Regions from separate parts of the Lysinibacillus capsici genome, predicted to be linked through region 2. Evidence: riboswitches for the same ligand, from Rfam matches in the RefSeq annotation. Region 2 holds a riboswitch; the other holds the start of a gene.
The links. A riboswitch is a leader RNA that binds a small molecule or an ion and turns the genes downstream of it on or off. The one in region 2 is predicted to bind cyclic di-GMP.
Positions count from the first base shown of each region.

Region 1: another riboswitch for cyclic di-GMP. It lies ahead of LCP48_RS14665 (amidase); the one in region 2 lies ahead of LCP48_RS20190 (methyl-accepting chemotaxis protein).

Region 1 is NZ_CP084108.1:2,965,187-2,980,854, forward strand. Features, by position in the region: gene LCP48_RS14645 (methyl-accepting chemotaxis protein) at 1-1,510, opposite strand, end outside; gene LCP48_RS14650 (hypothetical protein) at 1,713-1,919, shown strand; gene LCP48_RS14655 (saccharopine dehydrogenase family protein) at 2,359-3,588, shown strand; gene nspC (carboxynorspermidine decarboxylase) at 3,585-4,724, shown strand; gene LCP48_RS14665 (amidase) at 4,770-5,651, opposite strand; cyclic di-GMP riboswitch class I at 5,695-5,786, opposite strand; gene LCP48_RS14670 (chemotaxis protein CheW) at 5,924-6,412, opposite strand; gene LCP48_RS14675 (M20/M25/M40 family metallo-hydrolase) at 6,436-7,551, opposite strand; gene LCP48_RS14680 (hypothetical protein) at 8,267-9,220, opposite strand; gene LCP48_RS14685 (acyl-CoA carboxylase subunit beta) at 9,327-10,874, opposite strand; gene mce (methylmalonyl-CoA epimerase) at 10,880-11,293, opposite strand; gene LCP48_RS23360 (hypothetical protein) at 11,458-11,514, shown strand; gene LCP48_RS14700 (aromatic acid exporter family protein) at 11,537-12,547, opposite strand; gene LCP48_RS14705 (BrxA/BrxB family bacilliredoxin) at 12,701-13,141, opposite strand; gene meaB (methylmalonyl Co-A mutase-associated GTPase MeaB) at 13,303-14,400, opposite strand; gene scpA (methylmalonyl-CoA mutase) at 14,400-15,668, opposite strand, start outside.
Region 2 is NZ_CP084108.1:4,065,314-4,080,981, forward strand. Features, by position in the region: gene LCP48_RS20180 (sodium:solute symporter family protein) at 90-1,580, opposite strand; gene LCP48_RS20185 (SDR family NAD(P)-dependent oxidoreductase) at 1,602-2,354, opposite strand; gene LCP48_RS20190 (methyl-accepting chemotaxis protein) at 2,344-4,095, opposite strand; cyclic di-GMP riboswitch class I at 4,201-4,286, opposite strand; gene LCP48_RS20195 (hypothetical protein) at 4,489-4,683, opposite strand; gene LCP48_RS20200 (YehS family protein) at 4,825-5,319, opposite strand; gene LCP48_RS20205 (alpha/beta-type small acid-soluble spore protein) at 5,504-5,707, shown strand; gene LCP48_RS20210 (MFS transporter) at 5,778-6,974, opposite strand; gene LCP48_RS20215 (trypsin-like peptidase domain-containing protein) at 7,277-8,614, opposite strand; gene LCP48_RS20220 (YflT domain-containing protein) at 8,907-9,227, shown strand; gene LCP48_RS20225 (hypothetical protein) at 9,568-9,717, opposite strand; gene LCP48_RS20230 (tRNA dihydrouridine synthase) at 10,031-10,999, opposite strand; gene LCP48_RS20235 (bile acid:sodium symporter family protein) at 11,306-12,289, opposite strand; gene LCP48_RS20240 (FAD-binding oxidoreductase) at 12,301-13,686, opposite strand; gene LCP48_RS20245 (FadR/GntR family transcriptional regulator) at 13,912-14,637, shown strand; gene rlmD (23S rRNA (uracil(1939)-C(5))-methyltransferase RlmD) at 14,872-15,668, opposite strand, start outside.

The DNA.
Region 1 (15,668 bases), 1.1 Mb from region 2:
TTTCAGCGGTCATAGCATTAGAAATGGTAATCATTTCTTCTACTGTTGCAGCCACTGCTGTCGAAATATTTCCTAAAGATTGTGCTGTTAGACGCACTGTCTCTGTTCCTTTTTCAATATATTGCGTATTATCATTCGTAGATGACATGACCTGCTGCACATGCTTCATTATATCCTGAATAAGCTGTTCAACTTGCAATACCTCTTGATTAGATTGCTCAGCAAGCTTCCGTACTTCCTCAGCAACAATAGCAAAGCCTTTACCATGCTCCCCTGCTCTAGCCGCTTCAATGGAAGCATTCAGTGCTAGCAAATTTGTTTGTGATGCGATGTTCGCAATAGACGTTGTAATGGTTTGAATTTTGGTTGCAGATGTAACCAGGTTTTCTACTGTTTGTCGTACCTCACCTGATCCGCTGTGAATTAATGCCATATCATTGCTTATATCTTTTGCTAGTCGCTCACCTTCTGTTGCTAATTCCATCGTTTGTCGAGCATTATCGGCACTGTTATTGGCATTGCTTTGAATCTTTTGAAGGTCCTGCGCTAAAGAAGTAAGAACATCTGTCGCATTTTCAGCATGGTGCATCCCTGCCGTCACGGCACTTGTTACCTCTTCGATATTATTGGCGACACCTTGAATGGTATTGCTCATATCGTTCAAGGTGGAAGCGGTTTCATCTGCGTTATTCGTTAAAGTATTAGAAGTGGATCGCATCGTCATAATCATATTTTGTAAATTAGCTGTCATTCGATTTAATGTATTGGCTAAATCTGCTACTTCATCTTTACTGTTAATTTTTGTTTCAGGTACTGCTAAATTACCATTGGCTATTTCTTTCGCCTGCTGAATCAGCACACTAATCGGTCTTACTTTACGACGGATTAAAAAGCCTGTGATGATAGAAGCAATTAGCATAGGGAAAATACTAATTAAAATCCCATTTCGTACAACATCCCATGTTCGCTCCTTCACGATATTGGCATCAAAGTCGATGACACTAATGGCAATAATCTCTTTACTGGAATCATGGTCTTTAAAAATAGGGGCATAGCCAGATAAACGGTCCATCCCTGCATAAGTATAGGGCTGTGAGTATGTTGGATGCTTATGTGTAAGCAACATATCAATAGCTTCTTTATCTAAATAAAATTGATCACCAGGGGCATAGCCTTTTTCAGCCAAATGATCATCAAGCGCTAATAATGTGCCATCCAATGATACTATATATTGCGTTTGGAAAATATCTTTATGACCTGTTGTCCAGTTCAAATCGTTCCCAATGTTTTCCTGTACAGCCTTGTCGCCTTGAATGGCCTTGTCCAATTGTTGCGGATTGATCAAACCTGTCGTAATATTGGCACAGCCATAGGCCTCAACACCAGCAGCATCATAAAGTTTATTGTAAGCAGTTATGTATGTAGCGAACGAAGTAATCCCTAGCATCACCACTAAAATACCAGCGATAATCGTCCCAAGTTGAAAAGTTAATGAATTGCGTAATTTCACGATCCATCCTCTCCCCTTTCTTGTAATAATCTATGAATATTCCTTTTGTGTTTCATCATACTACAAAAAGATGTATTAAAAAAGCATCTTTAATTATTCTAGTAAGATAAAAACATTGGAAAAAGTTCTGAATTGTGCGATAATTGAAGTTAATTATCTTAAATCCTGAGCATTACCAATTCATCTAATAGGAGGGCTTGCTATGAATAAACGCTTTCATCTAGTATCGATTGTTACAGGCAACTTGTTAACAATAGGGGCCATTTTTATTTATGCCATGCAAAGTCAAGTGGGAGTAGCCCTCAGTACGTATGCTCTTGTGATGGGTTTTTTTAGTACTTTGCTTGTGGTTTTCTTCTATATATGGGGGGAAGAAAAACAACAAGTATCCAATCGTTTTCTGAAATAATATGCATCATTTTCCAGTACACAGATACCTGTAGCACGTTTAATGTGGTTCCTTCCCTTTCTATATGTAGAGGGATTTTTTTATGTAAAGTTAGTAGAAATGATTTAGTAGTTGGTATCAAATCGTCAATCGGAAGAGATACTATGTCAAAACATTCATTTAGAAAAATATTTACTTGATGTCGTAGTATCTTGGATGAATTGTGATGAAACTTCACCAATTAATTAAGTCTATACAACAGCTATTTTTACTAAAATGGCGTTGTAGATTTATTCATGATTCCCTTCTTTTCCGAGGCAATCCCCTCCGTATACGTCTAATTGTTGTAGAAAAATAAAATTTTTTGTAGAAAATTTTAAAACAATGATTGAGTAGTATATCAATTTTCTGTATAATCAGCTTGTTTGACAATACTTTATATGAACTTGGGGGTAGACAATTGGGTAAAGCATTGATTATCGGAGCTGGCGGAGTTGCCAGTGTTGTGGTACACAAGTGTGTTCAAAATTCGGACGTATTTGAGGAAATTTGTATCGCAAGTAGAACTGTTTCAAAATGTGACGCTCTAAAAGAAAAACTAGACGGCGGAAAAACAAAAATTCATACTGCACAGGTAGACGCAGACAATACAGAAGAGGTTATTGAGCTTATTAAAGCTTTCGGACCAGATGTAGTGATTAACGTGGCTCTACCTTATCAGGACTTAACGATTATGGATGCTTGCTTAGCGACAGGTGTGCACTATGTGGATACTGCAAACTACGAGCCACCTGAAACGGCAAAATTTGAATATAAATGGCAATGGGCTTATAAAGAGAAGTTTGAAAAAGCTGGCTTAACTGCATTACTTGGAAGCGGTTTTGACCCAGGTGTAACAGGCGTTTTCGCAGCTCATGCACAAAAACATGAATTTGATGAAATCCACTATATCGATATCGTGGATGCCAATGCGGGAGATCATGGATATCATTTCGCAACAAACTTCAACCCAGAAATTAACATTCGTGAAATTACAGCGAATGGTCGTTACTGGAAAGAAGGCGAGTGGATTGAAACTGCACCACTTGAGAAAAAAGAAGTGTATAACCTACCTGAAATCGGACCAAAAGATATTTACCTTCTATACCATGAAGAGCTTGAATCCCTTGCAAAAAATATCAAAGGTTTAAAACAAATCCGCTTCTGGATGACGTTCTCTGAAAAATACTTAACACACTTAAAAGTGTTAGAAAACGTAGGTATGACATCAATTGAGCCAATCGAATTCGAAGGGCAAATGATTCAACCAATCCACTTCCTTAAAGCGGTATTACCAGATCCAGCTTCACTTGGACCACGTACGAAAGGTAAAACAAACATAGGTTGTATCATTCGCGGTCTAAAAGATGGCAAAGAAAAAACGTACTATGTGTACAACGTATGTGACCACGAAGAGTGCTACAACGAGGTTGGTTCACAAGCGATTTCTTACACAACTGGCGTACCAGCTATGATCGGTGCAATGCTTGTGATGAACGGTGAATGGCGTAAACCAGGTGTATGGAATGTGGAAGATTTCAATCCAGATCCATTCATGGATGCACTAAATAAATGGGGTCTACCATGGCAAGAAAGCCATAACCCAGAATTATTAGACCTTGATTTAGATGCAAAGGAATTAAGCCGATGAAACCAATTGATTTTTCAAAAGTTCCATCCCCTTCTTATGTAGTGGATGAGCGATTATTAACAAAGAATCTTGAGCTTTTAAAATCAATTCAAGATCGAACAGGCTGCCGCATTTTATTAGCCCTTAAAGGCTTCTCTATGCATTCAACATTCCCGCTAGTAGGGGAATATTTAGCGGGCATTACATCTAGCTCACTGCATGAGGCACGTCTTGGCTATGAAAAAATGGGCAAAGAAGTTCACGTTTATGCACCTGCTTATATTGAGCATGAAATGGACGAGCTTCTAGGCTATGTGGACCACATCGTATTTAACTCATTTAACCAATGGGCTCAGTTCAAGGATAAAGTTAAATCTGCTGGTAAAACAATTGAATGTGGTATTCGTGTGAATCCTGAATACTCTGAAATTGAAACAGCTCTTTATGATCCTTGTTACACAAACTCTCGCCTTGGTACAACATTGGCTAACTTTGATAAATCACAGCTTGATGGTATCGATGGCTTACACTTCCATGCGATGTGTGAACAAAATTCTGATACATTAGAGCGTATTATTGAAGTAGTTGAGGAAAAATTTGGTGATGTTTTACACCAAATGAAATGGTTAAACTTCGGTGGCGGTCACCATATTACACGTGATGATTATGATGTAGAAAAACTTGTGAACATCATTAATTATATTCAAGAAAAGTATAACCTGCTTGTTTATCTTGAGCCAGGTGAAGCAGTAGCCCTTAATACAGGCTATTTAGTAGCAACGGTGCTAGATATTCAAGAAAATGGAATGGATCTTGCTATTTTAGATACATCAGCAACATGTCACATGCCTGATGTACTTGAAATGCCTTACCGTCCAATGATTATTGGTTCTGGACAAGCAAATGAATTAGCACACACGTATCGCTTAGGTGGACTAACATGTCTAGCTGGTGATGTGATTGGCGATTATTCGTTTGAACAGCCATTAAAACCAGGTGATCGTCTTGTATTCACAGATATGGCTCATTATTCAATGGTGAAAAACCATATGTTTAACGGTGTCAACTTACCATCTATCGTTTCTTATAATGATGAAGAAGGTATTAAAGTCATTCGTGAATTTAAATTCGAGGACTACAGTGGTCGACTGTCCTAATACCAATAGAAAAGCCCTTCCAGTTTAACACTGGAAGGACTTTTTTTATGGACGCATGGTCATCCAATTCTCCACATAATGAATGGCTACTCCATGAAAAGCATCGTTATTTGAAAAATGTCGCTGAACAAGTATAAGCTGTTCATTCATAAAGGCTTCTCCATTATCATAAAAAGTAATATTTTCCCCTTCCTCTGAAGCGCCTGTTTCTACACCAATTACAATTGATTTATTCACAGTGGAAGCATACGCGATTTCATGTTCTACAATAGAGATAATATCTTTTGCAGCATCACGATAGGCCATGATCGTCACACTATCCGTATGGTCAATGACCCAATCAGCTAATAACCCTTTTCCAAATTGGTTATTATACTGAACTTCATCAAACCAAAATGGCATATCTACTTCTAAAGTAAGTTGTAACTGACTTGCCTTCTCACTTGCTTTCATTATTAGTGCTTGATAGGATTCTATCGTTTGTGCTTGATGTAAGCTCCATCCACTATTTAAATAAGGTTCTACATCAAGGTGAACCCCAGAAAATTGCTCAGATTCAGTTGAATTCTCATTATATGTATGTAACCAATTAAACAATTCGTCTTGGCTTCGACTACCCTCAGCTGAAACCCAGCTTGCAGCACCATCCAATGCATAAATGCGAATACCTCTGTGAGAAGCGTTACTAATAAAATGCTTATAGTCATTGCTCGCTATGCCTTGATCGATTTGCAGATAAACTTTATTGACATCATTATGTTCTAAAAATAATAATATTTTTTCTTGGTCATCCATGATGAGGGATGTATCCCACAGCCATGTAGCCTTTTCCTGTATAGACATGGCATCAACCTTTCCACTTGATAAAGCTAATGAACTAATCATGATGACGATTAGTGCGGTCCATACTTTTAATTGTCTCTTCATACGAACTAACTCCATTCTACTCGCCACGGCCCCTAGAACAGAACCTGGCAACCTGACAATCTTGCACTGAAATTATAGTGTTTAGACTCATGGCTTTGCGTCCCTCCCTTTCGGTGAAGTTTGCCTTTTTCAGTTTTTTCTTAATCATTATCATACGCGGTTAGCAATTGTTTGTCTGTAGGTATAATGCATAATTGTCACATGTATGATCAGGTAAAAACGACAAAATACAGGTTAAATTTACTATTCAAACATAAAAAAACGTAGAGTACTTAAGCCTCTACGTTTTCCTTTTCATTTTCAAGCATTTTGTGTAAATAATTGATAATTTCCCTAATGCCCTCTAATGAATTAACCAGTATTTTTGGATCAACATATGTTATCATACGATTTTCAAGATTAGCTACCGCTGTAAAATAACGCGTTTTACTATAATTGACTAGACCCAATTGCTGAAGTACTGATTCATCGAAATCAAGAATTTCTCGTGCTTCTGTAACAAGTAATCCATAATTAACCACATCAGTATTCAACACAATGATACGTGCGGTTGCTGTATTCGATGAACGATTGTACAGTATGCGTTCAAAATCAAGAACAGGTACAAGCTCACCGCGAATTCTTGTAAAGCCTAGAAGATAGTTAGGTAAATGAGGAATAGGTGTTACTTGCTCTAATTTTTCAATTGAAATCGCTTGCTCCACAGGCACAGCATACTCCTCTGTCCCACAAGCAAAAACGACTGCTTTGACACTTTCCATAGGGTCACATCCTTATTCGACTGTTAGTTTTTTGCCGATTCTTTGACGATTTCTACTAGCAAATCTGCTAATTTTTCAAGCTCTTCTACTGGTATTTTTTCATTCGTTGTATGGATATCCTCGTATCCAACAGATAAATTAACTGTAGGAATGCCAAAACCTGCGATAACGTTTGCATCTGAGCCTCCACCAGAAATGCCTAGTGTCGGTGTACGATCAACATTGCGTGCAGCAGCCATAGCTACCTGAACTACTTTATCAGATTCCGTTACACGGAAGCCTGGATACATTAGCTTCACTTCTACCTCTGCACGTGCGCCTAACGAAGCAGATACTTGTTCAAACGTATCTTGCATATGCTTTGTTTGCGCATCCAATTTAGCTTTGTCTATAGAGCGTGCTTCTGCAAGGATTGTCACTTCGTCACAAACAATATTCGTCGCTTGTCCACCTTCAAAACGCCCAATATTTGCAGTCGTTTCTTCGTCTAAACGACCTAGTTTCATTTGAGCAATGCATTTTGATGCGACTGTTATGGCCGAAATACCCTTTTCAGGAGCAACTCCTGCATGTGCCGTTTTTCCAATAATCTTTGTGAAAATTTTCGCTTGGAATGGTGCTGCTGTCACGATACCACCAACTTTGCCATCGCTATCAACCGCAAATCCATATTTTGCTTTAATGTTCGCTGGATCTAACTCTTTAGCGCCAACAAGGCCACTTTCTTCACCAGCCGTAATAATAAATTCAATATCTCCATGTGCAATATTTTGCTCTTTCAAACGTTTGACCATCTCAAATAGAGCAGCTAGACCTGCTTTATCATCGGCACCTAAAATGGTTGTACCATCTGATACGATATAGCCATCTTCACGTAAAGACGGTTTGATGCCTTTCCCTGGAACAACAGTATCCATATGAGAAGTGAAATAGATTGGCTCTACATCCAATGTGCCCTTTAATGTGGCAATAATATTACCTGCCCCATGTCCATTACGCGTATGTGCATCGTCTTGAATCACTGAAAATCCAAGTGCAGTCAACTTATCTACAAGAATTGGTGCTATTAGTTGTTCATGTTTTGTTTCTGAATCAATTTGTACGAGCTCAAAAAACTCTTCTACTAAACGACTTGTCATGTTGTAAAACTCCCTTAGTTTACGTGTATTTCCACGTTATAGTATACGTATTATTTTAGCACAACGTCAGAAGAGTTGAAATCATTGAACAATACTACCAAAATAAAAAGTCTGAGAAAAATCTCAGACTTTCCCATAGTGTTAAAGAACAAAACCATCAATAGAATTTTTTGAAAGGTGAAAATGGTTTCCGTTGCAGGCTACTTGCTTTCCTGTGGGCGAGCGCCGCGCAGCTTCGTGCAGGGGCTCGCCTGTCTCGCTATCCCACGGGAATCAAGTAGCCTCCCGCTCCAACCTACAAAATGTTAACTTTTTAGCAAAGGTTTTCAAATAAAGTGAAGGTCCTCACTACCCATTTTATGGAGGGGGGTTGTAACTAATCATTTCTTCGCAATGAAATTAAGAGTCTATTCTTTCTCTAATTATACAAATATTGGGTTAATTTGATTGCTACGGCTAGCTAGTATGAAAGATAATGAAAAGACACTTTGCCACATCGTTGATTTCCGTTCCGCCAGTGTCACTTCTAGGGGATTTAGTCACAGATGAGACCCTGGAGCGAACTCAGTGAGTGAAGCGGCTCATCGGACGCCCCCTGAAAAGGACACTGGCGGAACGGAAATCACACCCTCACCTTGCCAAAAGGTCTTTTTCTGCTAGTGACACAATCTTTTTTCAACAACATGAAAAAGCTGAGAAAAATCTCAGACTTTCCTTAGTCATTGAAAATACGCTCTTTTTCTTTTTCTAATGATTGTAGGTAGTTGACAGCTTTATTATGTTTATCCTGTAAGCGCCAAATCGTATTATGTACATCATCTTGAACACGTGAGACCTGTTCCCTTGCTGTTGAGATTTTAGAATGAACAGACCATGCTGAAAAAATATCATCAAAAAAGTAATCCGCAAACTTCACAAACCCATCAGTTTCAATATGCAACGATTTCGTAGACATTTCATGAACATCTAATAATTCATTATGAAACCGTTGTAAGGCAATTTGAGCACTGTGTAAATAGTTTTCAGACTGATCGAGCGCATCATGCTTTAAGTGCGTAGCAATCAGCCCACCACCAAAAAATGTATCCCATGTGGAATACCCATTGGCCGAATGTAATGAAGCTGCTGCTTGCCCTAGCCTTGTAAGAGCTACTTCTCCTGCTTCCTCCGCCTCTTTAATTTCTCTTATGAGCTGCTTTGTTAGCATTTCCTCATGTGCTAAATACTCTAGCCTTTCTGCTTGGGCTGCATCATGAATCTGTAAATATTTCTTCTTTTTAAGAAAGACCTGTTGAAGTGATTGCTGAAGCGCATTTTCATCAATTTGGACTAGCTGATTCATCACTTGCACGTTGTCCTCTGCTAAATCTTTTTGCATTTTCTTTGCTTCATTTAGCTTTAATTCAAGTACTGCCGCCTTATCAATTTTTTCTGCCCTCAGTTCATCTTGTTGCCCTGTCCACGTACGAATCATATTCATAAACGAGAAACCATCCAATTTATCAAGTTTGGATCGAATTTGATGGAGTGCTGCCGTATGATTGTCTATTTCCTGTTGTGTATGTTTAATTTGCCCATCAATTAACTGATTTTGTTCGTTTAATCTAGATGCTTTTCTAAGTTGTGCATGAATCTTTTCTTGCTCTATTTGTAAATGCTGCCATTCCATTCATCTCAACTCCTCCTATCTATCAGTACGGATGACAAACAAAAATGTTTCACTTTTTGACAATGAAAAACCTAGCAACTTTTGAGCTGCTAGGCTTGTATTACTATTATAGAGGAATATTACCGTGCTTTTTCTCTGGACGTGTTTCTTGTTTGTTTGACAGCATATCAAGTCCTTGAATCAGCTTGATACGTGTATCTCGTGGATCGATTACGTCGTCTACCATACCGCGAGATGCTGCAACATATGGGTTAGCAAATTTTTCTTTATATTCTTCGATTTTCGCTGCACGAGTTGCTTCTGGGTCATCTGATTTTGCAATTTCACGGGCAAAAATGATGTTAGCTGCGCCAGCAGCACCCATAACAGCAATTTCAGCATTTGGCCATGCAAATACAAGGTCAGCACCGATAGATTTCGAGTTTAAGGCAACGTAAGCGCCTCCATAAGCTTTACGTAAAATCACTGTAATTTTTGGAACAGTCGCTTCTGAATAAGCATAAAGAATTTTCGCACCATGACGAATAATACCACCATGTTCTTGTTTAACGCCTGGGAAGAAGCCAGAAACGTCTTCAAATGTGATGATTGGGATATTGTATGCATCACAAGTACGAATGAAACGAGCTGCTTTATCAGAAGAATCGATATCTAAGCCACCAGCAAGAACTTTTGGTTGGTTACAAACAAGTCCAACTGATTCGCCAGCAATACGTGCAAAACCGACTACTACGTTTTTAGCAAACTCTGCATGTACTTCCATGAACGAACCTTCATCCACTACTTGCTCAACAACTTTACGTACATCATATGGACGTGTTGTTTCGATTGGCACTGTATCTACGATTTCTGGACGGTAGTCATCCCCTTCAGGTCTAGCTTGACGAGGTGCCTTTTCTTTATTGTTTTGTGGTAAGTAGCTTAATAGTTTTTTAATTTCATCAATCGCTGCCTCTTCAGAAGAAGCGCGGAAATGAGCATTCCCACTGACCGCATTATTTACTTTTGAACCACCTAAATCTTCAGCAGAAATTTTCTCTCCTGTTACCGTTTCGATTACTTTAGGTCCTGTAATGAACATTTGAGATGTTTTATCCACCATTAGAATGAAGTCAGTAATAGCTGGAGAATAAACAGCTCCACCAGCACAAGGTCCCATAATCACAGAGATTTGCGGAATCACACCAGAATAAATGGCATTTCGGTAGAAGATATGACCATAGCCATCTAATGAAAGAACACCCTCTTGAATACGTGCACCGCCTGAGTCATTGATGCCGATAAATGGTGTACCATTTTTAGCAGCTAAATCCATCACTGTTGCCATTTTTTTCGCATGCATTTCACCAAGTGCCCCACCAAACACTGTGAAATCTTGAGAGAATAAGTATACTGGACGCCCGTTAATTTTACCGAAGCCAGTTACGACACCATCACCAGGTCCCTCCATTTTTTCCATGCCGAAGTCTACTGTACGGTGTGTAATAAATGGGTTAATTTCGAAAAATGTACCTTCGTCTAGCAACAAGTCTATACGCTCACGAGCAGTAAGTTTCCCCTTCTCATGCTGCTTATCGATGCGATCATAGCCCCCACCAAGTTCAATTACCGTTTTACGGTCATACAAGTCATTGATTTTGTCGAACATATCCATACTAATCACTTATCCCCTTTTCCACTTTTATCACATAATTCATACAACACCCCAAATGAGGATTTAGGATGCATAAACGCAACCTCTGCCCCTCCAGCACCTGGCCCTGGCTCTTCGGATAAGAGACGTACACCTTTTTCACGAAGCTCTGCCATTCGTTCACGAATTCCCGTCACACCAAACGCAACATGATGAATTCCTTCTCCACGTTTTTCAATAAAACCATGGATGGCACTTTTATCACTCATTGGTTCTAATAGCTCAATTTTCACGTTCCCTGCATCGATAAATGCCACACGAACCTGTTGAGATTCTACTTCTTCCACTTTCATCAACTTTAAGCCTAAAGTTTCTGTATAATATGTAATGCGTTCATCAAGATCGCGCACTGCAATCCCAATATGGTCTACTTTCTCCATGGTGACATCTCCTTCTGTTATGGTACATACTCTATTTTACAGATTTTTTTGTCAAAACTCTACTACTTGAGAAATTTTTCAGATTTGCTAAACTATTTATAAGAAAAGAAGGAGCGAACGAGCATATGAGTAATAAAAAATTTCAAAAAGTCGTTATTTATAGTATGATCGCAATTATGCTAATCTCATCTCTAGCATTCGGATTATCTATGATAATTTAAGGCAAAGCATGAGGCGTCCACACTACTGTGGGCGCTCTTTTTTAGCCTTTAACCCTTTAAATGACTGCTTTATTTCTAAATACCTGTCCATCTCCTCTATAAACTGATAGAGGGCTGCCTGAGCGATAAATTGCTCATGGCTTTGTGGTAAAGGAAGCTGAGAAAAATCGCGCTTAACATGTTCGAGCTTTTCACGGTAATGACTAGCCGTATTCCCCGAATGAACATGCTCACCTAGGTCTTGTAAAAAATCTGCCACAATTTCAGCCTCTTGTACTATAACAGGTAATGTCGTCACTTTGGGTAGCACTCTTTCGATAATTTCTAGCTGCTGCTCTCGCATATCGAAATATACATAGTAATCATTTTTACGTCTTGTAAAATGGTTTTGAACATCTTTAAACGCTAATGATTTAGCCTCTTCTAGTGCTTTGATTGCATCGATAATTTCTTGGCCGTTCCACAACGTATCTCCTTGCCGTAAATAGCTGGCAATTTCTAAAAAAATCTTACTATATAGTTCCTCTATTTTGACTCTGTAGTAATTTAATTCCTTTTGAATGTCTGGCATATACATATTAATGGCAATCCCTGTTCCATAACCGATAGCCATCAACGCTAATTCATTATAAACAAGTGTCAATGAGTAACCTTCAGCAGCGTAAATATGCATAATAATTACGACACTGGAGATAAATCCATCCGCAACCTTTAAAGATACAATGGTAGGTATAAAGAATATAAGCATGCCTGCTAGTGTAAGTGGATGGTAAGCAAATAACTCAAAGCTTACAAAGGCAAAAAGCATTGCTACAATACTTGCAACCAATCGTGTATAGGCTGCATAAATGGATTTCTTTTTTGTTGGCTGCACACATAATATGGTTAGAATACCAGCAGATGCATATGAGGCTAAATCAAAATACTGTGCAATGGCAATAGCGATGGCCGCACCAATTGCTGTTTTTAAAGTCCGATAGCCGATTGAAAACTTCTTCAGGCCGACTGCCTCCCATCCTTTAGTACTCTTCACTCATTCAGCTAATTATTTAGCCAATATTACAAAAATTTTAACAATAATGAAACTATCTATACATGAGGATCAGTAGGAAGCCTACATAGATAGCATGATCTATGAGGCTTTTCTACTTGATTGAAAATAAATTTTTCTTATGCAAGAATGGACTTAAAGCTCGTCACAATATTCTTCAAAGTTTGCTTGTAAATTTGTCACAACTGACATTGGGTCATGCCCTTCAATTTCATAGCGTCCCACTTCTGCGACAACTTGTCCGTCTTTTAATAGAACGAATGATGGTGATGAAGGTAGATGATCTTCTCCAAAATGGTAACGCGCTGCTGCAGTGGCTTCTTTATCTTGCCCTGCAAACACTGTTACTAAATGGTCTGGACGTTTATCATAATGAACGCATTGTGCTGCTGCTGGACGAGCGATACCACCCGCACAACCACACACTGAGTTCACCATTACTAATGTTGTACCTGGACGAGCAAACGCCTCTTCTACAGCTTCTGGTGTTGTTAATTGTTCATAACCAGCTGCCTCGATTTCAGCACGTGCTGTTTTTAAAATTTCCTGCATAAATAAATCGTAATCCATATTCATATAGCGATAGCTCCTTTCAAGTTCGCGCCAATTTAGTTATATTTCAGATAGTAGATTTTTGACGCTTATCCATCTCTTATCATAGCAGTTTGCAAGCAATTTGTGCACCTACTTGCTCAACACATTTCAGTTGAAATTACTACGATTTCAATAAGACTCGTTTACTTGTCTTCCCGCTCCTCGCTAAATAAACGATCCACACCTTGTGTAACTGTCAACTGTCCACTTAAAATTTGACGTTCAAGCTGTTGTACTTGTGCTTTACGTTGCGGGTTTCCATAAAATAGATCAATTAAATGATCGGTAATCATCGATTGGAACCACTCTTTTGTTTGTTGTTGGCGTCGGGTAGCCCAATAGTGATTTGCTTCTACGATTTGCTTGAATTCCCCAATTGTTTCCCAAACCTTATCAAGTCCTCGTTTTTCTAGTGAACTAACAGGCATGGCAGTTGACATCCAACCAGGTGTAGCTGGCTGTAAAAAATGCAAAATTTGTTTGTACTCTGCAACCGTTTTTTTAGCTAGACGAACATTATCACCATCCGCCTTATGCACGACAATTGCATCTGCTAATTCCATGATGCCTTTTTTCATGCCCTGCAATTCATCCCCCGCTCCTGTTAAAACAAGAAGCAGGAAGAAGTCAACCATGCCACGGACATAGGTTTCACTTTGTCCAACACCAACTGTTTCAATTAAAATCACATCATAGCCTGCTGCCTCACAAACTAACATGGTTTCCCGTGTTTTTTTGTGAACACCCCCTAGGGTACCTGCCGATGGCGATGGACGCACAAATGCACTAGGCTTCTTCACGAGCTCTTCCATACGCGTTTTATCGCCAAGTATACTTCCTCCCGATAGAGAAGAACTTGGATCAATGGCAAGAACAGCAACTCGTTTCCCCATATCACAAAGCATAGTGCCGAAAGCCTCTATGAATGAGCTTTTTCCTGCCCCAGGCACACCTGTTATGCCAATTCGGATACTATTGCCTGTATGTGGAAGAAGCTCCTGCAATAGTTCTTGTGCCTGTACTTTATGGGTAGCGTTTGAACTTTCAATGAGGGTAATGGCTTTTGATAAATGTGTGCGAGAGCCCGCACGTACTTGTTGCGCAAGCTCTCCTACATTTAGAATGTCTGCCTTTTTCTTTCGGAACTTTTTGGGTGTACCATATTGCATCCCGTCGTGAGTCGCCTCTACTCCGTCCATAACAAATAGCGCACTGTCTTCCATTCCTTTATTTTTGTCCATTATTCAGACACTTCCTCATAGCCTAAACGTTTGTAGATTTCTTCAATAATTTTTTGTGCGGATACAGGAATCACTGTACCTGGTCCGAAAATGGCTACTGCACCGGCATTATAAAGGAAATCATAATCTTGTGCTGGTATAACACCACCCACAATAATGATAATATCTTCACGACCTAGTTTTTCAAGCTCAGCTATCAATTCAGGCACCAAAGTTTTATGTCCTGCTGCTAGTGAAGATACACCAATAACATGAACATCATTTTCAACAGCCATTTGAGCAGCCTCAGCAGGCGTCATAAATAATGGAGAAATATCTACGTCAAAGCCTAAATCTGCATAACCAGTTGCGACAACCTTTGCACCACGGTCATGTCCATCTTGTCCCATTTTAGCAACTAAAATACGTGGACGACGTCCTTCATTTTCAAGGAATTCTTCTGTCATTTGTTTCACTTCCGCAATTTGCTCCTCATCAGAGAAGTTTGCAGAGTAAACACCAGAGATCGAACGAATGACTGCTTTATGGCGACCAGAAACTGCTTCAATTGCATCAGATATTTCACCTAAAGAAGCACGAGCGCGCGCTGCATCCACTGCCACCGCTAGCAGGTTTTCTTCTCCATCTTGAGCAGCTTTTGTTAAGCGAGCTAAATGTTTTTGAACTTCCGCTTCATCACGAGCTGCCTTCATCGCTTCTAAACGTTCAATTTGTTTTTGACGAACAATTGTATTATCGATATCTAAAATATCAATTGGCTCTTCTTTTGCTAAGCGATACTTATTCACCCCAACAATCGTTTCTGTTTTAGAATCAATTTTCGCTTGACGTTTTGCTGCTGCTTCCTCAACCTTCATTTTTGGAAGTCCCGTTTCAATCGCTTTAGCCATACCACCAAGCGCTTCAATCTCTTCGATTAACGCCCAAGCAGATTTCGTAATTTCTTCTGTTAATTTCTCCACGTAGTACGAACCACCCCATGGATCAATGACTTTTGTCATCGCTGTTTCCTCTTGTAAAAATAACTGTGTATTACGCGCGATACGTGCAGAGAAATCAGTTGGAAGTGCAATCGCTTCATCCAGTGCATTCGTATGAAGGGATTGCGTATGTCCCATCGAGGAGGCATTTGCTTCGATTAATGTACGTGCAACATTGTTAAATGGATCTTGCTCAGTTAATGACCATCCAGATGTTTGGGAATGCGTACGTAATGCTAATGTCTTTGGATTTTTTGGGTTAAACGTAGACATCATTTGTGCCCAAAT
Region 2 (15,668 bases):
TACTAGCAATAGTATTCTTGATTCTATCTTTTCATTCTAATAAAAAACACGAATTCATTGAACTTTACAATGAATCCGTGCTTTTGCTTTTAACGACCAATTAGCTCTTCTTTACTACTTACGTCGTCTAATGTTTTATCTTTTTCTATTTTGTGCATCTCAAGAACATGCTCAGATGGTGGAACGAGTAAGCTCACCACGACAATTGTGATACCAGTTATAACAACACCCGAAAATACAGGAGCCTGCCATAATTCATTTAATAGACCTATGAAGCCTTCTGATTGTATTGTCAGACTAGGGACGAATGTTAGTGATGTCACAATGTAATAAACTAAGCCAACGGAAATACTTGCCCAAACTGCTGGTGTACTGACACGTTTCCAAAATGGTCCTAAAACGATTGGCCAGAATATTGTTACGAATATAATATCCCAAGCTAAATAAGCTAAATCAATTACTTTTTGGAAGCTTACAGCTAGCACTAAACCTAATAAAGCACTAGCTAGAATAATAGATCGTGAAAATCTTAATAGTTTTTTAGGATCAGGATTATGATTAATAAAATCTAAATAAATATTCTTTGTCACAATCCCTGAAGTCGCTACATAACATGCAGCTACTGTAGACATCCCCATGGCTGCCATGGCTGTTAAGAAAATAGCTGCTAATAAAGGTGGGAAATAACCTTGTGCAAAGGTAAGCATCAATGTTTCCGGGTTTGTGCTCTCAGGATAAATAGACTTAAAGGCTTCCCCTAGCATCCCTGGAATCCAGCTAATTGTAATGACAATAATACCTGCAATAATCATGCTTCGTTGTGCCACTCGCGGACTTTTCGCAGCAGCTACCCTCTGCCCAAGGTCAACTGCAGGGATATCTCCAAGTGCTAGTACAAGATACAAAGTCCAGAATTCTGCTCCTGCTTTCTCAAATAATGTACTAATATTCCACCACTCAGGATTAAATGTAACGTCTGGATAGTAAAACAAAATAAAAATGGTAATACCCAAAATACCTGCCACTGCAAGCGCACCTTGTACGATTTCAGTATAGGCAACAGCCCATAAACCACCAATAACTGAATAAATAGCCGTTAGCGATACAAATAGCAGCGCCGCAGGTATAAAATCAATTTGCAACAATTGCTGAATAATATACGTTCCACCAACTGTTAACGCCGCTGCATTAAAAACACCAAAAGCAATTGCCATAACAACCCCTGTATAGGCTCCTAGCTTTTTACTGCCATAGCGTAAACCGTAGTAATCTGCTAATGTCCAGCCCTTTAGACGTCGTAATGGCTTTGTCCAAATGAGTGCTCCAAGAATCATACAAGTCCCTAGACCCCCCATTGTTGCCGAACCTTCAAACCCACCACTTGTATAGCCAGAGCCTACCGCTGCAAAAAAGAAGGGTGCTGCTAATAAAGCAGCGACTAAACTACCCGTTACAACGGATAAAGGCATGCTCCAGCCAGCAACAATTAAATCCTCGGCTGTGTTGACACGCTTATAGCCTTTATAGCCAATATAATAGATAAATAATAAGTATAAGCAAAAGATAATAATATTTAACATTATTTACTCCTTCGTTTTCCATTAACCGTTCATTACGACCCCACCATTTGGCGTTAAAATTTGACCTGTATAGAAGTCAGCATGATTAGAGGCTAAAAATAATACACTTTTCGCAATTTCTTCTGGTTGTGCTAAACGTTTTAATGGATATTTTGCGGATTCTTCCTCCACATAGTTATCGCCAAACTCTTGTAGAATGTCCGTAAATGTTCCACTAGGAGCAACTGCATTGACAAGTATAGAAGGTGCTAATTCTCTTGCTAAAGCCTTTGTAAAAGCATTAATAGCACCCTTTGCAGCTGAATAATGCGTGAATTCTTCACAACCCAAGCTACCAATATCAGATGAAATATTGATGATTTTTCCTGTATTACGTTCCTTCATTCTTTTTGCTGCTTCACGGCAATTATAGAAACAGCCATATAAATGAACTTTAATCATACGATCCCACTGCTCATCCGTTAAATCTGTAATGCTGGAACCCTGTGCAAATCCAGCGTTATTTACAAGAATATCAAGATTCCCGAGATGCTCGTCCATAAATTGATGCATCGCTTGTACTTCTTGAGAGTTAGAAACATCTGCGTGGAATATTAAAGCTTTCACACCCAACTTTTCTGCTTCTGCACGTACAGCTTCTGCCTCTTGCTCATCCCCAATATAATTAATTAAAATATTGGCTCCATGTTGCGCAAAGCCTAAAGCAATTGCTTTACCGATTCCTTTACTAGAGCCTGTAATTAAAACATTTTTTCCTGTAAAATTAATGTCCATTATGATCATTCTCCAATTTGAATTTTGCCACTAGACCTTGCAGCTCTTCTGCTGTTTTGCCCAGTGATGAAGAGGCATCCTTTACTTCCTGCATGGTAGATAATTGCTCTTGTGTAGAATTCGAGACATTTGAAGAGAACTCTGCTGACTGCTCTGCAGATTGTTTAATATTATTAACAGATGCCGCCACTTCTTCTGAGGATGCAGAAATTTGTTGTGAGGCTGCTGAAATTTCACGTATTTGGCTAGCTACTTCTTCTGAGGAAGTAAGAATTTCTTTAAAGATTTCGCCTACTTCATTGGTAAATGCCATCCCTACCTTAACATCCTCTTTACCTTTCTCCATAACCGTGATAGAAGCGTTTGAATCAGACTGAATAGAACTAATTAAATTGTAAATTTCTGTTGCTGATTGAGAGGATTGTTCAGCTAAGCGTCTCACTTCATCCGCAACAACGGCAAAGCCTTTACCGTGTTCACCTGCTCGTGCCGCTTCGATCGCAGCATTTAAAGCTAATAGATTTGTTTGATCAGCTATAGCAGTAATTAAGCTAACAATTTCACTTATTTTTTTAGTATTAACATGTAGTCCATTAATGGTTGTCCCTATTTGTTCAACAGAATCATTAATTAACTCCATTTGAGCAATAACTTGTTGTACAACTTCATTGCCTCGTTCAGAAGCCTGTGATGCTGAAATAGAGGATTCCGCAGCTACATTTGCAGAGTCAGCAATTTGCTGAATACCTGTTGCAGTTTCTTCCATAGCAGCAGCTGTTTCCTCTGTCATGGTCATCGAGGCCTCAGCATTTTGTGTAATTTGATTCATGTCTAGTGCAATATTTGTTGAGCTGTTATAAGTTTCACCAGCATGTACCGTTAATTGATTGGCTGCTGAAGAAACGTGATTGGATGTATTGCGTATGTTTAAAATAATATGTTGCAAATTAGCCACCATTGTACGAATGGATTCAGATAATTTACCAATTTCATCCTTCGATGTCTCTAAATCCACATCTATTAATTCACCATTTGCCACTTGATTGGCAACGTTCACTACTTTTTTCAGTGGCTTTAATAGTCGATCTATAATTATGTAAACTAAAACTAATAAAATTAAAATGCCGATAATGGCAATGACAATTTGCTTAATCACACTTGTTTTAATAATCGTATTGATATAATCAGCGGAGTAATCAATCCCTAATAGGGCAATCAGTTGGCCATTATCATCTTTAATAGGACTAAAAACCGTTCTCCAAGAACCAAAAGGATCCTCGAAAATATCAGTTACCTCTGTACTATTATTTTCAATAGCTAATTTTGCTGTTTCTACATGTTCATCCGCTAAATCAGTAAAAATTTCACCGGCTTCATATACTTCATTTAGATTAGAGGTATAGCCAATTGGATTGACGCCACCCTCATCCTTGACATCCCAAATATAACTCCAGCTCATAATACCTTGCTGGTCCTGAATCATATCAAGTTGCTTTTGGATCTTTGTAAACTTTGCGTTTGTTTCCCCTTTTTCGGACAGCAAATCTTTTACTTCATCACTGTCTAAGTTCATAGCTGTTAATAAACCAACACTTTTTAATTCTTGCTCCAAATCCACATTCATCCGATTATTCAATTCACTTATACTTTGCGTCGTAATAATAGCGATAAGCAGTAATACAACGATAGAGACTGTTAGTAAAAGCTTATTTTTTAATGATGTGTTTTTTAACAACTTCATTTCCCCTTTTCCTCCTTTGAACTTTACTTGCAAAAAAATGCCTATTTCAAAAGAAATAGGCATAAAAGAACAAAAACTAGAATGAGAATGATACAACTAGCACTCTTTTGCAACCCAGCCGCCATAGCATTTATTGCCTTAGACCTGTAGCTTTGCGTCTTTACTTTTCAGTAAATTTGCCTATATTTCCCTACCAAAATTAACACAGTAGGTAAAAGTAGTCAATGCTCTCTACTTAAAACATACATATTTTATACTAGCTGTTCCTTCATTAATAATTATATAAATTACTTAATTATGATTCATCTATTGAACAAAATAAAACAGCTACAACCTCAATTAGCGTTGTAGCTGTCCACTTTCAATTCACTTACCCCTAAGTGTTTGAATAAATTATACGTTTTGTGTGACAAGTAATACGGAAGGTATAAAGGATAACGCAAACATAGCGATATACCATACGGAAGTACGACGTAATGAAAAGCGTACTTTTTTTCGTTCCGCATAAAAAATATCTAACATAACTGCAACAATAAAAGGCATTGTAATACATGCAATAGCTACTAATAAGATGTCAAAATAAATCATACAAGCACCCCTTTGTCTGTGAACATTTTTCATCTTTTTTGTGAACATTTTGTGATAATTTTATTGTACACAATTTCGTCACAAATTGTCAACGAGTTTTAAAGAAAAAAATGGCACTTTATGATTGATATCCATTGTGCATTATGCTCTATATTTATATGTTAGGCCCCTTAAAAAATTTCGTACGAATGAATCGCCACACTCTTTATAATTACGATGACTTGGATTTCTTAAAATAGCACCTAATTCACCTTTTGTAACTTTAATGCCGCCGTCATATAAAATCTCAAGCATCTCCTCAGTTGTTAAAGCTAAAGCAATTTTTACTTTCTTTAGCAGCATATTATTTGGGTTTTCTTTACCTGACACAGGTAAAGGTCCAACAGCCTGTCCTTCTCTTGCTTTCTGAGGCCCGCGTTTAAAAGTAATTAATCCATTTAAAAATGCCTCTAACATTTTATTATTACATTTGATGTATTCCTCTGGCGCTTCTTCCTCATCATTAATCTTAATCAGCATATTTAATACTTCTTCCTTTGTATAATCCATGCCACCAAGTTTAAAAATTTCTACCATATCTACATTTTTTATATCGAACGCATAGCGTAAACGAATTAAGATATCATTATTTGTCATTATATTTCCTCCTTTAATTAACCTTATATAGTAAAGAGCCAGGCTTAATTATAACAGAGAGTTTGCTGATTATTGCTAGCTTTCCACAAGTTGTTGTTGTTAGCAAATAGCGTGTGCATTTCCTACTTTTTAAATGTATGAAAAATTTAATCGCAACCATTCTAAGGTCAAGGAGGTGAGAACAATGGCTAACAATAACCGCAGTTCAAATAAACTTCTAGTACCTGGAGTACATGAGGCTGTCAATCAAATGAAATATGAAATTGCACAAGAGTTTGGCGTTCAGCTTGGGCCAGAAGCATCTTCTCGTGCAAATGGTTCCGTTGGAGGAGAGATTACAAAACGTCTTGTTGAAATCGCTGAAAAACGTTCAAAAGGTTTATTATAATTAAATACTAATAAGAAAAGAACGAATCCCATTTACATAATTGGAATTCGTTCTTTCGTGCTCTATAAAATTATGCTGTTTGCAATTCCTTCCCTGAGCTCTTAAGCGTTAGCATAACGATAAAGGAAATACAATACAGTGCTGCTAAGTAAATCATCACGACAGTCATATCGTAGCTTTGTAAAATAAAACCTACAAAGATTGGTGAAAACCCACCTATAGCTCGTCCAAAGTTAAAAATGGTGTTTGTTGCTGTACTGCGAATTTGTACTGGATAAAAGCTACTAATTAATGCACCATACCCTGCAAACATTCCATTAGAGAAGAATCCTACAACCGCACCGCCTACTAATATCGCTACTGCACCTGTTGCAAACGAGTAAAAGAATACAGCACATGCAGAGGCTACTAAAAAGATCCCGAATGTTCGCTTTGCACCAAAACGATCCATAAATCTACCAAACGTCAGCATTCCAATGATCATGCCAACTGCGGTACTAATTGTCCACAATGCTGAGCTTGAAACCGATAAACCTTGCGATTTCTGTAACATCGAAGGTAGCCAAATCATTAGACCATTATAGCCTGCAATTTGAACAGTTGCCATTAGAATTAGGGAGAGTGTTGTCATGGTGATACGAGGTGAAGCAAATAATTGTGCTAATTTCCCGTTCTCTTGCTTATTATTTTGTTGTTTCTGCGCTGCTAACCATTCTGGTGATTCATCAATATTTTTACGTACGATAAAGGCGAAAATAACTGGTAGTAATCCTACAAAGAATAATGCACGCCACCCTAAAGTTGGTAAAATAATAGCACTTAATAAAGCAGCTAAAATTACTCCATATTGTGCACCTACACTGACATAAGAGGATGCTCTACCTTGTTTATTCTTTGGCCAAGCCTCCGCCACAAGCGCCATCCCAATACCATATTCTCCGCCAGCACCTAAACCAGCGATAAATCTATAAACATAAACTTGTTCAATACTTGTTGCTACTCCTGTTAAGGCCGTTCCGATGGCAAACAAAATAATCGTATACGTAAACACTTTTACTCGACCATATTTATCTGCTAATACACCGAAAATAATACCACCCAGTAGCATCCCAATATTCGTGATGGATGAAATCAATCCACCTGTTGCAAGATCAATATTAAATTCTGCAATAATCATTGTCATAGCAAAGGAAATAAACATAATGTCCATTCCTTCTAGCGTTAGCCCTGCCACTGAAGCAACCACGGTTTTTTTACGATAATCCATTCTTGTTAGCCTCCATTTTCTAGTTGTCGATCTCTTTTAGTGAATGGATTATAGCTGTCTTGTCCATTCTCTTTTGAAGCCTCACGGGACTTCCTTTAAAAGAGGGGTACGAAACAATAATAAAAGCCCTTCCGTCACAGAGGACAAAAGGGCATGACAAAGCAAAGATATTAGCTTAAAAATATCACATAGCCCTTTTCAGCCTCTCTGGACCGTATTAAAGGATTTATATATCGTTCATTTATACCGTTCTACATTCTATAAGATTACTGAAGAAAAAGCAATGGTCGAATAGTGGAAATTCAACTCGGTAATTCTATAAAGTTTTGAGCAAACTGATAAATTAGATTGGCAGGTACAGCCAAATTAAGGTTTTGACCATCATCGAAGCCTGCTGTAATCAGACCAACCAATCGCCCATGCATATCCAATAAAGCACCACCTGAACTGCCATTTGATATAGCGGCTGTAAATTGAATCATAGACATTTGCCGAATATCACGAAAACCCGAAACAATCCCATCAGAAACTGAGTCAAACAATCCTAACGGACTGCCAATCGCCACAATTTTTTGCCCTCGAACTAATTGTCCATCCATTTTTACAGGTAAAGGATGGCTTATTCTGTCTACCTTCAAAATAGCCAAATCATGCATATCATGATATTTTACAAATTGATGGGTAATATACTCGTTGGTATCATTTTCATAGAGCACAGAATAATATTTTCCACCACCCACAACATGCAGGTTTGTTAAAATATATCCATCTTGGTGGAGAACGACACCAGAGCCATAGCATAAAACCTTGTCATCCTCCCCGAAGGTCTTAATCATCACAACAGATGTGGCTAAGGAGGCTAATTGCTCATAACTCCACTCCTCTGTCGCATTCGTTTTTTGAGCAGGAATGTTCAATTGTCTTGAAGTACTTTTAATAGGCAATGTTATTTCTTTTTCATAGAAATGACGACACATATGTAAGGTAGAAGACGCTTCTATTATAGGGTACATATTGGCAATATCTCCTTTGGGATTCATGTAACAAATATCGCACCCCAGTGACGATAAGAAATATAAAAATAGTAATTCATGCTGCGTAATGTCACCTATAAAAACAATTTTGGGGGACGTTGGATTTTCCTCCGAAAAAATTTGTGGTAAATAATAATCCATCCAATACAAAAATTTAACTGCAAAATTTTTTAACAACGTTTCATTAGGATAAGGCTGATTTTCTTTAAATAGTTGAATCATCTGTTTAAAGCTTAGCTTTTTTGTCCATTCAAGTTGATCACTCGCTAATGTACTGCACAAAGATAGCTTATCCAGTAATTGCGGGTTTTCAGCAACAGTCTGCCACATTCTCCAACTTTCTGACAATCTACCTACATCTTCCTTATTACGAATGACCTCTAGCTTATGCAGTCGTAAATAAAATAAGTTTTGCTTGGAGAAATACTCCTCCATTTTTAGAATCTCATCTTTATAAAAATCTACCGAATCAGGTATACCGATATAGCGTAGAAAAACTACTTCCTTCGTTAGGGAATGATTGTTGTGATGAATTTGCATAAACTCCTGAAAAGTATTTACTGATTTATTATATTTAATTTTTAACGGTCTAGTTGTCACAATCATCTTCATACAACTCCTATAAGCTCGTCATTACATATAATGGTACTTATATACAATTCTCTGATGTTTCTCTAAATCCTCTATTGATGCAAACAAAAAAGCCCAACTCTATAAAGAATTAGACGTAGCTTTGGAATAAAGATTTAGAATAACAACTTCCATTGTTTTCGAGTGGTCCACTAGTATTCCATTAGTTGTTCATGCCACTCTAACATAATTAAAAACTAAAAAGATGTTTTATTCATTCAATTTAGTGGAATAGATTGAATGTGAACATATATAGGAGGGATCAATAATGACAGTCAAATTGACAGTAGAAAACGTAGTACAAGCGAAACAAGAAGTGGAGAAATTAGAAGCGCAAGGATATCTTCGAGATAACATTTACATCTTTGCTCACTATGAAGAACGTGAAGATGATATTAACGAAGCACTCGGGACAGAAGAAGCTGGTATTAGCGAGCAAGGGTTCCTGACTTCGTTAAAGAACCTGGTGAATTCCCGTGGTGATGAACTCCGCAATGAATTAACTTCTGTCGGATTAAGTAAATTGGAAGCTGCTCAATTCGAAAAGGAACTGGATACAGGTAAATTGGTCATAGTTGCCAATAAGTAAAAACAAACCCGGGAAACCAATCCCGGGTTTGTTTTTCATTTTACAAGTCCTCCTCGTATTTCATCGACTCTGTATTCCACAAAGCCTTTCAACCAAGTCAGTATAAAAACTGTCAATGATCTGCTCGAGGAAATTATCATCTTCTTCATTAAAGGGTCTTCTTCAACAATATGGCCCTATTCATAAAGAATGGCGCTTTTCCTTATTACAGAAAAGCGCCCGATTGTTGAATAACTAATTTTTATTAATAATAGCGTTTTCTCAAATATTTCTTATTTAGTAGTTCAATGACTATTGAAGATAATTTCATAAAAAATTAGCACCACAGTAATTTTTATGTCTATTCTTTACAAAAATCGACAAATTTTTTTGCCTGTATTAAGGACATATCTGTTTGTTCTCTCACAAACATCACCGCTTTAATTTCACCGACGGACTTTATTTTCCCTAAGGCAATCAGTTCCTCATTATAGACTTTAGTATAATCCATTTTTCCGACCTCCTCTAATCTATAATACCTTATACGACTATTTTAACCATTTAGTTTCAATATATATTAATACCACTTAAAGAAATTTGTAAAAATAAGGATAAATCAATTGTGAGGGTTCATAATACTAGATAAAAACTACATTTAAACAGAAGAGCATAAAAACAAGCGTCCTTCCCCCCTAGCATTAGAAGCCAAAACCTCAATAGCGATAATTAAAAGGAGCAAAGAAAAGGAAATCTCATCCTCAAATCTTTGCTCCTACTTCTACTGTTATTTACTTGACTTTATTAGTAGTTCCATTATTTCATTGTCATTCAATATTGTTTGATTCAAAGTTGTCTAGCAATACACGCACTTCATCCGTTGATTTTGTGTTCATCAATTGACTTCTTAATTCACCAGCTCCTCTGAATCCTTTGACATAAATTTTAAAGAAGCGATGAAGTCCTGTGATGGAACGTGGCAGTTCTTCCGCATATTGATCTTGAAGATCGAGCTGCAGTCTTAAAAGATTAAGGTACTCTTTACTGCTATGTTCTTTTGGCTCTTTTTCAAAAGCAAAAGGGTTTTTAAAAATACCTCGTCCAATCATCACGCCATCAATACCGTATTGTTCAGCTAGCTGCAGTCCCGTTTGACGGTCAGGAATATCTCCATTGATTGTTAGCAGTGTATTAGGTGCAATACGGTCACGTAGTTTTTTGATTTCCGGAATAAGCTCCCAATGCGCATCTACTAGGCTCATTTCCTTTCTTGTTCGTAAATGAATCGAAAGGTTCGCTATATCCTGCTTTAAAATATGCGTTAGCCAATCTTCCCACTCATTTACATCCTTGTAGCCAAGTCGCGTTTTCACGCTAACAGGCAGTCCGCCCACTTTTGCTGCTTGAATCAATTCTGCCGCAACATCTGGTCGGAGAATTAGGCCACTCCCCTTCCCTCTTGATGCTACATTTGGTACAGGGCAGCCCATGTTAATATCAATGCCTTTAAATCCTAGCTCTGCCATGCCAATACTCATTTCACGGAAATACACAGGGTTATCTCCCCAAATATGTGCCACCATTGGCTGCTCATCTTCTGTAAAGAGCAAACGGCCACGCACACTTTTCTTTCCCTCTGGATGACAGTAGCTATCCGAATTTGTAAACTCAGTAAAAAACACATCTGGTCGACCTGCTTCACTTACAACGTGACGAAACACAACATCTGTCACATCTTCCATCGGTGCCAATACAAAAAATGGCCGTGGTAAATCACGCCAAAAATTATCGTTCATGTTATTTCCAATTCCTCTCACTATGGACATATTGATACATTTACCTCATTACCTAATAGAGGTAGAAGTATTCTTTATCAAGAACTAATGTAAAAATCAACAATGTTTATTTTAACGAAAATCCGTCCTAAATGATATTTTAAAAAATAAAAAAGCAGATGGATAGCTTGTTTCTATCTCATCTACTTTTATTATACCTAATTTTCATTTCTATATTTTTTCGAATGGATCCATTTGTGAGGTGGATTTAAACAAAATAGATAATATGACTGCAGTACAAGCCGTAGACATCGAATATTTACTCTCCTACATTTGAGTTCTTCCGTTATCTTCTTGTATCTGTTTATTATGTTGTACCTTTAGTATCTCTGGTTTTTTCGACCAATAGGTAGCGAGAATTGGACCAGAAATATTATGCCAAACAGCCCCAAGTACACTAGGTAAGGCCGCTAAGGGACCGAAGTGGGCAGTGGCTAGCGCTACACCTAGACCAGAGTTCTGCATTCCAACTTCTATTGAAATAGCTCTTCGATTGCTTTCATCGAGGCCTAATAGACGAGCTGTTATATAACCAAATAACAATCCGAATGCATTATGAAGCACTACAGCTGCAAAAATAATGGAGCCTGCCGAAGCGATGGTATCCACATTACCAGCAACAACAGCGGATACAATAATCATAATAGCAACTACTGAAATAAGAGGAATCACATTAATACTTTTTTCTACGATTTGAGGAACAACTCTTCTTATAACAATCCCTAGGATAATAGGGATAATAATTACTTGAATAATTGAAGTAAACATTGCTATTGGATCAACTGGCATCCATTTACCTGCAAGTAATAATAGGATGAGTGGTGTGGCAATTGGAGCTAATAATGTAGAAAAAGATGTCATTGTGATGGACAAAGGTACATTTCCTTTAGCTAAATACACCATGACGTTTGAAGCAGTTCCACCAGGTACAGATCCAAGAAGGACTAGCCCCGCAGCTAATTCTGCTGGCAAGTTCATCATATAAGCAATTAAAAAAGCGGCAAGTGGCATGATAACATATTGAGCACATACACCAATAATGACTGGTACTGGATTCGTTATAACCAATTTAAAATCTACTGCTTTTAACGTCAGACCCATGCCAAACATAACAATGCCTAGCAAAATTGTGATATACCCTCCAAATATTAAAAAGGGCTCCGAAGCTATAAAGGCAATAACAGCAATACAAATAACCCAGATGGCAAAATATTTTCCAGCTATCGTACTAATCGCTTCTAAAATTTTCATAATTCCACTCCCTATATTTTTATTTTCAATATTTTATTCGGATTGAAAAGTGTGTCAGGGTCAAGTGCTTGTTTAATCTTTTCCATCACTAGAAGTGCTTTACCGTGTTCTTTCTCTTGATATTTCTGCTTACCAATGCCCACACCATGTTCTCCTGTACAAGTTCCTCCTCGTTCAAGTGCATACATCACAATCAATTCATTCAATTCATCAGCTTTCTTTATTTCTTTTGGATCATTCATATCAATCATTAATAGTACATGGAAATTGCCATCACCAACGTGTCCAACAACCCCACCTGTAAGGGCTAACATATCAAGTGCTTCTCTTGCATGTTCAATAGCACCTGCTAATTCGGATATCGGTAAGCAAACATCGGTTACCATTAGTTTTTTTCCTGGGTGTCCATGGACATAGGCGTAAGCTAAATTATGGCGAGCTTCCCATAGCTGATTTCGGGCTGCATTATCCATCTCAAATTCAATATTTTCACAATTATGAGCCGCTACAATCTCTTTCATAAATTCTACATCTTGCCTTAAGCCAGCCTCATTCCCCTCAAACTCTAAAAATAAGGTTGGTTGTTCCTCATAAGCTGTTTGACTATACAAGTTCACTTGCTTCATTGAGGGTTCATCTACAAGTTCGACTCTTGCAATGGGAATTGCCGCTTGTAGAATACTCACCACTCCTTCCACAGCATCATTCACTGTTTTGAAGGATGCTCTAGCAGCCATTACACATTCAGGAATACCGTAGACTCTTAACGTCAATTCAGTAAAACAACCAAGTGTTCCCTCAGACCCCACGAAAAGCCCATTTAAATGGTAGCCTGATGAAGATTTTTCTGCTAAATTTCCTGTATGAATCACTGTTCCATCTGAGAGAACAACTTCTAAATCTCGAACTTGATCGCGCATAGTTCCATATTTAACAGATGTTGTCCCACTAGCATTTGTTGCCGCCATTCCTCCAATTGTTGCATCTGCTCCTGGGTCTACGGTGAAAAATAATCCATATTTCTTCAATTCTTTATTTAACTGAGAACGCGTTACCCCTGGTTGAACTTTCACAAGAAAGTCCTTCTCTCTAACTTCTACTATTCTGTTCATAAGTGAAAAATCAATCGTTATCCCATGATTATATGGGATGACATGTCCTTCTAAGCTTGTTCCTCTTCCAAATGGCACTATCGGTACTTTGTATTGATTTGCTATGTTAATTATTTTACTCACTTCTTCTGTCTTTGTCGGAAACACCACAATATCAGGAAGACTGGCGCTATGATAGGATTCATCACTGCTATGCTGTTCTAAAATCGTTTGATTGATTGTCACTTCAATTTCTGGAAGAACACTTCGTAGAGCCATCACTAATTCTTCATTTGCAGTAATCATTTTTACTTCCCCTTTTGCTCTCATAGTATTTAGATTGTTTAATTGATAAATTTATATGTCATACCAATTTTCTATATCATTAAAATTGGTCCAACCTTTTTTACATTGTACTAAATATTCAGAAAATATCAACTATTAATTTTTTTCTTAAATTGATAAACATGCTGTATTTCTGTATGATTAAAGCGTTTATAGTACTATGTATTTAAGGTGGTGAGATAGGTAATGCCTCAACCAAAGAAAAAAGCGTATCAAGTTATCGTTGATCAAATAAAGGAATATTTTTTAAATGGTGAATTACAGCCTGGGGATAAACTCCCGACAGAAAGAGAATTAGCGAGTCGTTTTAATGTCAGTCGAACATCGGTAAGAGAGGCACTTCGAAAACTTGAAATAAAGGGATTTATTGAAATTAAACAAGGCAGTGGTAGCTTTATTAAAACAGCTGAATCCCATACTTTAGGCGAAGAGCTTTCCTCTACAATTATAAATACTGAAAAAAAATTAATTTATGAAATGTTGGAGCTTCGCCAAGCACTTGAAGTAGAGTGTGCCTTTTTAGCTTCACGACGAGCTACTTCTGTAGACTTAGAACGAATTAGCAAAGCATTAGATATGATGGATCAAGGTAAAAATGATGTAGAATTAGGAATTCAAGCAGACCTAAGTTTCCATCTTAATATTGTACTTGCTTCACATAACTCAATATTTTTACAATTATTTCAAACCCTTAGTGAGCATATGCAAGACACAATCCGGGCTACCCGCAGACAACGCTTGGAAGATTCGGAACGAACGCAAGAGACTATCGATGAACATAAAAGAATTTACTTAGCCATCGCTTCTGGAGATGCGAACCAAGCTAAGCAACTCATGGAAAACCATATCACGCAAATAAGACGAGAACTGACAGAGTCCCTTTTAAGTCATATTGGAGAAAAAAACAATTAAAACTAGAGAAACACAATTATATATAGTTTATAAGTGATGAGATGTTTTGAATGGTTATTGTCAATGTGAATTGACTCAATTAATGAAGGTTTCAGATGGATGAAATTACATGGAAAAAACTCGGATTCGTTTTTGATCGAATCCGAGTTTTTATTGATAAACAAAAAATTATTTTAAATGAAATATGTCCTAAAACGGTAATTTTTTTATTGTGTAGGTGAGTTTAGTAATGGGTTACTCGTTTAACTTCAACCATGCTACTGCTTCACAATGCGTCGAATGTGGGAACATATCTACTGGCTGGATTTCCTGTGTGTGATAGCCGCCATCCTCTAAAATGCGTAGATCGCGTGCTAGTGTGGCTGGGTTACAGGATACGTAGACCACTCGTTTTGGTCGTTGCTCTAGAATAGTAGTTAGCAATGCTTCATCGCAGCCTTTGCGCGGTGGATCAACTACTAGTACGTCTGCTTCCTTGCCTTCTTTATACCATCTTGGGATAACTTCCTCTGCTGGGCCTGCTTCAAAATAAGTATTTGTAAAGCCATTAAGCAGTGCGTTGCGTTTGGCATCTTCAATCGCTTGTGGGACAATTTCCACGCCCATGACGGTCTTTGCTTTTTGAGCAAGGAATAAAGAAATCGTACCAATTCCACAATACGCATCAATGACACGTTCATCTCCTTGCAAGTCAGCATAATCTAGTGCTTGCTTGTAGAGTACCTCTGTTTGCTCTGGGTTGACTTGATAGAAGGAACGAGCAGAGATTTCAAAACGTACGTCACCAATTGTATCAATAATAACGTCTTTACCCCAAAGGTTGATTGTATCATCACCAAAAATAACATTGGTTTTCTCACTATTCACATTTTGCATAATTGATGTAACGTTTGGTACTAGCTTTTGGATGACTGTAATAGCTGCCTCTTTTTGTGGGAATTTTTGCTTTTTCGTTACAAGGACAACCATGACTTCGCCTGTTGCTCGTGCTTTACGGATAACGACATGACGCAACATGCCTTCATGTGTAT